2 regions of the Bradyrhizobium sp. CCBAU 21365 genome follow, and region 1 is predicted to be linked to the other one. Evidence: predicted binding sites of a transcription regulator. Region 1 holds the regulator's gene; the other holds the start of a gene.

What was found. Region 1 encodes PhoB, which activates phosphate uptake and scavenging genes when phosphate is short. Its sites were predicted from a motif close to TGTCATNNANCTGTCAT; they were not measured.
Region 2: XI02_RS20175 (RNA degradosome polyphosphate kinase) is a predicted target of PhoB. The motif match lies at 1,648-1,664, and genes of this name have one in related genera.

The regions. Positions count from the first base shown of each region.
Region 1 is NZ_CP030036.1:1,183,382-1,187,590, reverse strand. Features, by position in the region: gene XI02_RS05520 (aspartate aminotransferase family protein) at 1-623, opposite strand, end outside; gene XI02_RS05515 (GcrA family cell cycle regulator) at 1,111-1,623, shown strand; gene phoB (phosphate regulon transcriptional regulator PhoB) at 1,861-2,571, opposite strand; gene phoU (phosphate signaling complex protein PhoU) at 2,717-3,433, opposite strand; gene pstB (phosphate ABC transporter ATP-binding protein PstB) at 3,536-4,209, opposite strand, start outside.
Region 2 is NZ_CP030036.1:4,430,004-4,434,212, forward strand. Features, by position in the region: gene XI02_RS20175 (RNA degradosome polyphosphate kinase) at 1-1,574, opposite strand, end outside; gene XI02_RS20180 (DnaA ATPase domain-containing protein) at 1,707-2,384, opposite strand; gene XI02_RS20185 (CDP-alcohol phosphatidyltransferase family protein) at 2,473-3,015, opposite strand; gene purM (phosphoribosylformylglycinamidine cyclo-ligase) at 3,176-4,209, shown strand, end outside.

The sequences.
Region 1 (4,209 bases):
CAGAGCGCGCGCAGCGCCTTGAAGAACGCCTGCGGCGCCGAGCGCACGCCGCCCTCGCCCTGCACCGGCTCGATCAGGATGCCGGCGGTGTGCGGGCCGATCGCCTTCTTCACCGCCTCGATGTCGCCATGCGGCACCTGGTCGAAGCCGTCCATCGGCGGGCCGAAGCCTTCGAGATATTTCGTCGAGCCGGTCGCCGCCAGCGTGCCCAGCGTGCGGCCGTGGAAGGCGCCCTCGAAGGTGATGATGCGGTAGCGCTCGCCATGGCCCTTGGAGAAGTGATAGTGGCGGACCAGCTTGATCACGCCCTCCATCGCTTCGGCGCCGGAATTGCAGAAGAACACGAAGTCGGCAAAGCTCTGCTCGCACAGCCGCGCGGCAAGCGCCTCGCCGTCCGGGCTCTTGAACAGGTTCGACATGTGCCAGAGCTTGGTCGCCTGTTCCTGCAGCGCCTTGACCAGATGCGGATGCGCGTGCCCGAGCGCGTTGACCGCGACGCCCGAGGTGAAATCGAGATAACGGTCGCCGTTGGTTGCGATCAGCCAGGCGCCCTCACCGCGCTCGAAGCCGAGATCGACCCTGGCGAAGACGGGGAGCAGATGCGACGTGGCAGCGTTGGTCATGGCGTTCACTGACGGTTTTTAAGCCGACAATTGCCGCGCGCCTTGACGCCAGCGCAGCAACGGCCAGCTTCGGAAAACAAAACGGCCGCCTTTGCGGGCGGCACGTGGCGGGCATTCTATGCTGCGGTCGGTAAGTGTCAATCGCCACGAAGTGGCCTTCCTGCAATGCGAAACGAGCGCAATCCGGAGCATTCCGGTGCGGTGGAAAAGCCTCATCGCGATGCTTAACTGTGTGGGAACATGTGGACGCACGGCCGCGGACTCTTGCGCCAGAGTCACGCCATATTGTAGCGTTTGGCCTGTCGGGTACGACATCTCGTGCGGCGGTACTGGACCCTCTAAGTAGCCTTCGTGTCTCGCGTAAACGTTCGGGCGCAACACCGTGCCCGGCGAGGGCTAAGGGATTCTGGCCGCAGGGATATTTGTCCAGATTGGCTCGCAGCGCCGCTCCAATGATTGGCCGGCGCTACGCGAAGGGAAGAATGCGATGACTGTATTGACCTGGTCCGACGATCGCGTCGAGCAGCTGAAGAAGCTCTGGGAGTCTGGCCTGTCGGCCAGCCAGATCGCGGCGGAACTTGGCAATGTGACGCGAAACGCCGTGATCGGCAAAGTGCATCGGCTCGGCCTCTCCGGCCGCGCCAAGGCACCCTCCACGGCCGCGCCGCGGCAGCGCAAGGCCCGCCCCGCCCAGCACATGATGCGGGTAGCGCGGCCGGTGTCGCGCGGCAACACCGCGCTGGCGCACGCCTTCGAGGTCGAGATGGAGCCCGATCCGATCTCCTACGACAATGTGGTGCCGATGAGCCAGCGGCTGTCGCTGCTCGAGCTCAACGAGGCCACCTGTCACTGGCCGGTCGGCGATCCCTCGAGCCCGGAATTCTTCTTCTGCGGCGGCAAGGCGCTCGCCGGCCTGCCCTATTGCGCGCATCACTCGCGCGTCGCCTACCAGCCCGCCGCCGATCGCCGCCGGCCGTCGGCGAAACCGCAGATCAAGTGAGCACTCGGGAAAAGACGGAAGAACTCAAAAACAAATCCCCGCGAAAGCGGGGATTTTTTTTGTCCGTAGCCCATTACATCACCGGCGTCGTCCCGGCGAAAGCCGGGACCCATAACCACTAATGCGTGTTGTTAGAAAGCCGTCTGGCCACGTGCCGATTACGCCGGCCGCGGCGTATGGGTCCCGGCTTTCGCCGGGACGACGCCGGTGATGCGGCTTGCGATGGCCACGCGCCCGTTACGGCTGCGGCTCGGCCTTGGCAAAGCGGTCGTCGAGCGCGTAGCCGGCGCCGCGCACGGTGCGGATCGGATCCTGCTCGCGGCCCGGATTGAGCAGCTTGCGCAGGCGGCCGATATGCACGTCGACGGTGCGCTCATCGATGTAGATGTCGCGGCCCCAGACGCTGTCGAGCAGCTGCTCGCGGCTGAACACGCGGCCGGGATGCTCGAGGAAGAATTCGAGCAGGCGATACTCGGTCGGCCCGAGATCGATCGGGCGGCCGGAGCGCGCCACGCGGCGCTTCTCGCGGTCGAGCTCGATGTCGCCATAGGTCAGCACGGTCGCAAGCCGCTCCGGGCTCGCGCGGCGCAACAGGCCCTTCACCCGCGCCAGCAGTTCCGGCACCGAGAACGGCTTGACGATGTAATCGTCGGCGCCGGTGGCAAGTCCGCGCACGCGCTCGCTTTCTTCGCCGCGCGCGGTCAGCATGATGATCGGAAGCTGCTTGGTCTCGGGCCGCGCCCGCAGGCGACGGCACAGCTCGATGCCGGACAGGCCCGGCAGCATCCAGTCGAGGACCACGAGGTCGGGAACGCGCTCCTTCAGCCTCGTGTCGGCATCGTCGCCGCGCCCCACCGTCTCGACATCGTAGCCTTCCGCATCGAGGTTGTAGCGCAACAGCGTCGTCAGCGCTTCCTCGTCTTCGACTACCAGAATGCGTGCGCTCATCGGTTTAAGTTCTTTCTCTGTGGTGATCCGTTGCCCAGACGCAAACCGAAACGCTTACTTCCTTGAGCATAGTCCCCGCGGAAACGATTTGTCGCGAGGATCATCCAGTTTCGCTCTTGCCGGTCCCGCACTTGCCGATCATGCCTCAGTTGCCCGGCACCGTGGTGGCAAAAGTGGTCATGTCCCCCTTCGGGCGCTTGTCGGTGATCTGCTGGCCCTCGATCATGTAGAACACGGTCTCGGCGATATTGGTGGCGTGATCGCCGATCCGCTCGATGTTCTTGGCGCAGAACATCAGATGGATGCAGAACGAGATGTTGCGCGGATCTTCCATCATGTAGGTGAGCAGTTCGCGGAACAGCGAGGTGCAGATCGCATCGACCTCCTCGTCGCCCTTCCAGACGTTCATCGCCGCCGGCAGGTCGTGCGCGGCGTAGGCGTCGAGCACCGACTTGACCTGCGACAGCACGAGGTCGGTCATGTGCTCGAGGCCGCGGATCAGCTTCAGCGGCTGGAAATCGCTCTCCAGCGCCGCGACGCGCTTGCCCATGTTCTTGGCGAGGTCGCCGATCCGCTCGAGGTCGGTCGCGACACGCATCGCGCTGACGATCTCGCGCAGGTCGATCGCCATCGGCTGGCGGCGCGCGATCGTCAGCACCGCGCGCTCTTCGATGTTGCGCTGCAGATTGTCGATCTCGATGTCGGCGGCGACCACGCGCTTGCCGAGCGCGACGTCGCGACGGATCAGTGCGTCGACCGACTCGGTAATCATCCGCTCGACCAGGCCGCCCATCTCGGCGACCAGGCGCGTCAACTCCTGCAGATCGCTGTCGAATGCCTTGGCGGTATGTTCAGAAGCCATCGCTTGTCTCCCTCAACCATGATCCCGGGGATCATGGTTTCGTGTCCTGAATTTTAGCATGATCCGATCGGAAAACCGGTTCCCACTTTTCCGGATCATGCTCTAGCCGAACCGGCCGGTGATGTAGTCCTGGGTGCGCCGATCGCTCGGTGAGGTGAAGATCTTGTTGGTGTCGTCGAACTCGATCAGCTCACCGAGATACATGAAGGCGGTCTTGTCGGAGACGCGCGCCGCCTGCTGCATGTTGTGGGTGACGATCGCGATCGTGTAGTCCTCGGAGAGCTCCTGGATCAGCTCCTCGACCTTGGCGGTCGAGATCGGGTCGAGCGCCGAGCACGGCTCGTCGAACAGGATCACCTCGGGGCGCACCGCCACGGTGCGCGCGATGCACAGGCGCTGCTGCTGGCCGCCGGAGAGCGACAGGCCGGAGGCGTTCAGCTTGTCCTTGACCTCGTTCCACAGCGCGCCGCCGCGCAGCGCCTTCTCGACCCGGTCGTCCATCTCGGACTTCGAGATCTTCTCGTAGAGGCGGATGCCGAAGGCGATGTTCTCGTAGATCGTCATCGGGAACGGCGTCGGCTTCTGGAACACCATACCGACCCGCGCGCGCAGCAAGTTGAGGTCGAGCTTGGGGTCGAGAATGTTGGTCTGGTCCAGCATCAGCTGGCCGACCGCGCGCTGGCCCGGATAGAGGTCGTACATCCGGTTGAAGATGCGCAGCAGGGTCGACTTGCCGCAGCCGGACGGGCCGATGAACGCCGTGACGCGGTTGGTGC
Region 2 (4,209 bases), 3.2 Mb from region 1:
GGCGACACCGCCATCTTCTCGATGTCGCTCGGCTCGGCATAGCCGGTGATGTAGTTGAAGACCCGCGCGACGTCGCGGCCGATGATCGGATCCGAGGTGAAGTAGGAGAGGTCGGTGTAGATGCGCGCGGTGACCGGATGGTAGTTGCCGGTGCCGGTGTGCACATAGGTGGTGAGATTGCCGCCCTCGCGGCGCACCACCATCGACAGCTTGGCATGCGTCTTCAACTCGATGAAGCCGTAGACCACCTGTACGCCGGCGCGTTCGAGGTCGCGGGCCCAGCGGATATTGGCTTCCTCGTCGAAGCGTGCCTTCAGCTCGATCAGCGCGGTCACCGACTTGCCGGCTTCGGCGGCCTCCGCCAGCGCGCGCACGATCGGCGAATTGTTCGAGGTGCGATAGAGCGTCTGCTTGATCGCGACCACGTCGGGATCGCGTGCCGCTTGTTGCAGGAACTGCACCACGACGTCGAAGGATTCGTAGGGGTGATGGACCACGAGGTCCTTCTGGCGGATGGCGGCGAAGATATCGCCGCCATGATCGCGCACCCGCTCGGGATGACGCGGCACATAGGGCGGGAATTCGAGGTCCGGGCGATTGAGGCGGGTGAGCTGCGACAGCTCGTTCATCGCCAGCACGCCGTCGACCAGGATCACTTCGTCGTCGGCCGCCGACAAGGCGTGCTGCACGAAGATGCGCAGCTCTTCGGGCATCGTGGCCTCGATCTCGAGCCGGATCACCGACCCGCGGCGGCGGCGCTTGAGCGCGGTCTCGAACAGGCGAACGAGGTCTTCGGCCTCTTCCTCGATTTCGAGTTCGGAGTCCCTGATGATGCGGAATGCGCCCTGGCCCTTGACGGTGTAGCCGGGGAACAGGCGGCCGATGAACAGACCGGTTGCCTGCTCCAGCGTGATCAGCCGCGCCGGAGCGCCTTCCTTGGTGGAGGGGATGCGGATGAAGCGGTCGATCTTGCCGGGCATGCGGATCAGCGCGTTCATCGCCTTGCCGTCGGAGATCCGCGACAATTGCAGCGCCACCGTGAAGCCGAGATTCGGGATGAACGGGAAGGGATGCGCCGGGTCGATCGCCAGCGGCGTCAGCAGCGGGAAGATGTTGTGGAGGAAGTGATCCTCGATCCAGCTCCGCTCGGACCTGGTGACGTCGCGGCCGTCGACCAGCTGGATGCCGACCTTGGCCAGGATATCCCGCAGGTCGCTCCAGATCGCCTGCTGGTCGGAGGCGAGCTGCGAGACGGTCTTGTTGATCATCACGAGCTGCTCGGCCGGCAGCAGGCCGTCCGGGCTGCGCTCGGTAATGCCCTCGCGGACCTGCGCCTTGATGCCGGCGACACGGACCATGAAGAACTCGTCGAGGTTATTCGCCGAAATCGACAGGAAGCGGACCCGCTCCAGCACGGGATGGCCGAGATTGACCGATTCCTCGAGCACCCGCCGGTTGAAATGCAGCCAGGAGAGCTCCCGGTTGATGAAGCGCTCGGGGCTGGTCGCGATTGCGGGAATGGCGGGAAATTCCGCCTCTTTTTCTTTGATTTCAGTAGCTTGTGCCGAGTCCATCAAGTGCTGGTCCAATTCAGGGCAGGGGCCGGGGCGGTCTAGCCGAGAGCCGCTGAAACCATGTGATATTGCGATGACGTTTCGATGACATTGATGTTCCGCTCGCCTGCGCCGTCAAGCCGCGGGGATGGATCAGGCATCGCGCAACAGCTCCGCCGCCAGCGCCCGTGTAACGGGACGGCCGAGCCGGAGTGCCTCGGTATCCAGCAGCTCGACCGCCTGCCGGACGGCAACGTAGGAACGCTCGATCCGGTTGCTCAGATAGCTGACGAGCGGTTCGTCCACGCTCATCTGGCGGTCGGCGCAGAACTTGACGATCAGGCCGCGGAACAGCTGGTCGTCCGGCGGCAGCAGCGTCACGGTCGGCACCGCGCGGAGCCGCGACCGCAGGTCGCGCAATTCGATCTCGAACGCCGAGGGCGGAACGCGCGCCGTGATCAGCACATAGGCATCGTCCTGGCGCGCCAGATTCATCAGATGAAACATCGCGCGCTCGTCGAAATCCGCCGGCCTCAGGTCTTCGACGACGAGCGCACCGGTCGCAAGCGCGGTCGGCACCGCCTCGGCGGTCAGCGCATGCGCCGCGGTCGAGCGCGCGCCGGCGCTCTCGGCCCAGATCGCGGCGAGGTGGCTTTTGCCGGAGCCGTCAGGCCCGACCAGCAACATGATTCGGTTCGGCCAGTCCGGCCAGCCGTCGATCAGCGCCAGCGCGGCCTCATTGGCAGGGCCCTCGAGGAAATCGTCGCGGGTCAGCTTCTCCTCGTGCGGCAGGGCCAAGGCCAATTGACGAGGTTGAACGCTACTGGCCACACAAGTCTCCAAACCGCTTTATTTTAGCTCTGCGCAAACGCGTCGCGTTTGCCGCGGGAAAACCGGCTTCGACTTTTCCGGATCCCGCCTACCGAGCTTCGATCGTGCTCATGTGCCGCACCCATTCCACGAGATAGAGGGACACCGAACCCAAAGTAAAGATCGTGACCAGGCCCATCAGGATCCAGTCGTAAGGATGCGGCTCGAAGCCGAAGCCGAGCGAGGCCAGCACCAGCGCCGCAAACGCGACCTGCGCCACCGTGTTCAGCTTCGACACCATCAGCGGCTTCATCTCGACCGGCTTGTCGAACAACCATGACACAATCACGGCGGAGACGATCATGATGTCGCGCGACACCACGAGAATCACGATCCAGCGCGGCACCGCGCCCCAGATTCCGAGCGCGACATAGATCGACACCAGGAGCGCCTTGTCGGCGAGCGGATCGAGCAGGGCGCCGAGCTCGCTCGTCATGTTGAAGCGCTTGGCGAGGAAACCGTCGACCGCGTCCGAGACGCCGGCGATCACGAAGATCGCGAACGCAATCTCCATCTGGCTGGACACGATGGCCCAGACGATCACCGGCACCAGGATGATGCGGCCGAGGGTGATGATGTTCGGAATGCTCAACTTGAATCGCTTCCCGGCTAGAAGCCTGATTTTACTCGATATCCGGCTCTTTTGCGCAGCCGCCTTGTGTTATCTACATAGTATCGCGGCGGCAGCGCCGCGAGCCATTGCGCGGGGGCGGAATTCCTCGTAACCAGCCCCTGATCATCTGGAATTGGGCATGACCGAGCGCAAAAACGGGCTCACTTACGCGGATTCGGGTGTCGATATCGACGCCGGCAATCGACTGGTCGATCTGATCAAGCCGATGGTGCGGGCCACCGCGCGGCCTGGCGCGGACGCCGAGATTGGCGGTTTCGGCGGGCTGTTCGACCTCAAGGCCGCCGGCTTCAAGGATCCGGTCCTGGTGGCCGCGACCGATGGCGTCGGCACCAAGCTGAAGATCGCGATCGAGACCGGCATTCACGGCGGCATCGGCATTGATCTGGTCGCGATGTCGGTCAACGACCTCGTCGTGCAGGGCGCGGAACCGCTGTTCTTCCTCGACTATTTCGCCTGCGGCAAGCTGCACCCGGAGGCCACCGCGCAGATCGTTGCCGGCATCGCCGAAGGTTGCCGCGAGTCCGGCTGCGCCCTGATCGGCGGCGAAACCGCGGAGATGCCCGGCCTCTACAAGGATGGCGACTACGACCTCGGCGGCTTTGCGGTCGGCGCGGCCGAGCGCGGCACGCTGCTGCCGACCGCGGATATCGCGGCGGGCGATGCCGTGATCGGGCTGGCTTCCTCCGGCGTGCACTCCAACGGCTATTCGCTGGTGCGCAAGATCGTCGAGCAGTCCGGCGTTGCCTATGACGCGCCGGCGCCGTTCGCGCCGGTCATGACGCTCGGCGCGGCGCTGCTGACGCCGACCAGGCTCTATGTGAAATCCTGCCTGCGCGCGATCCGCGACACCGGCGCCGTGAAGGGCCTCGCCCACATCACCGGCGGCGGGTTCACCGACAACATTCCGCGCGTGCTGCCGAAGCATCTCGGCGTCGGCATCGATCTGGCGCGGCTGCCGGTGCTGCCGGTGTTCAAATGGCTCGCCGAGCAGGGCGGTATCGCCGAGCTCGAGCTGCTGCGTACCTTCAACTGCGGCATCGGCATGATCGCGATCGTCAGGGCTGATGCAGTCGACGCCGTGACCGAGGCCTTCACCGCCGGCGGCGAGACCGTGACGCTGCTCGGCGAGGTGATCGAGGCCAAAGGCGAGCA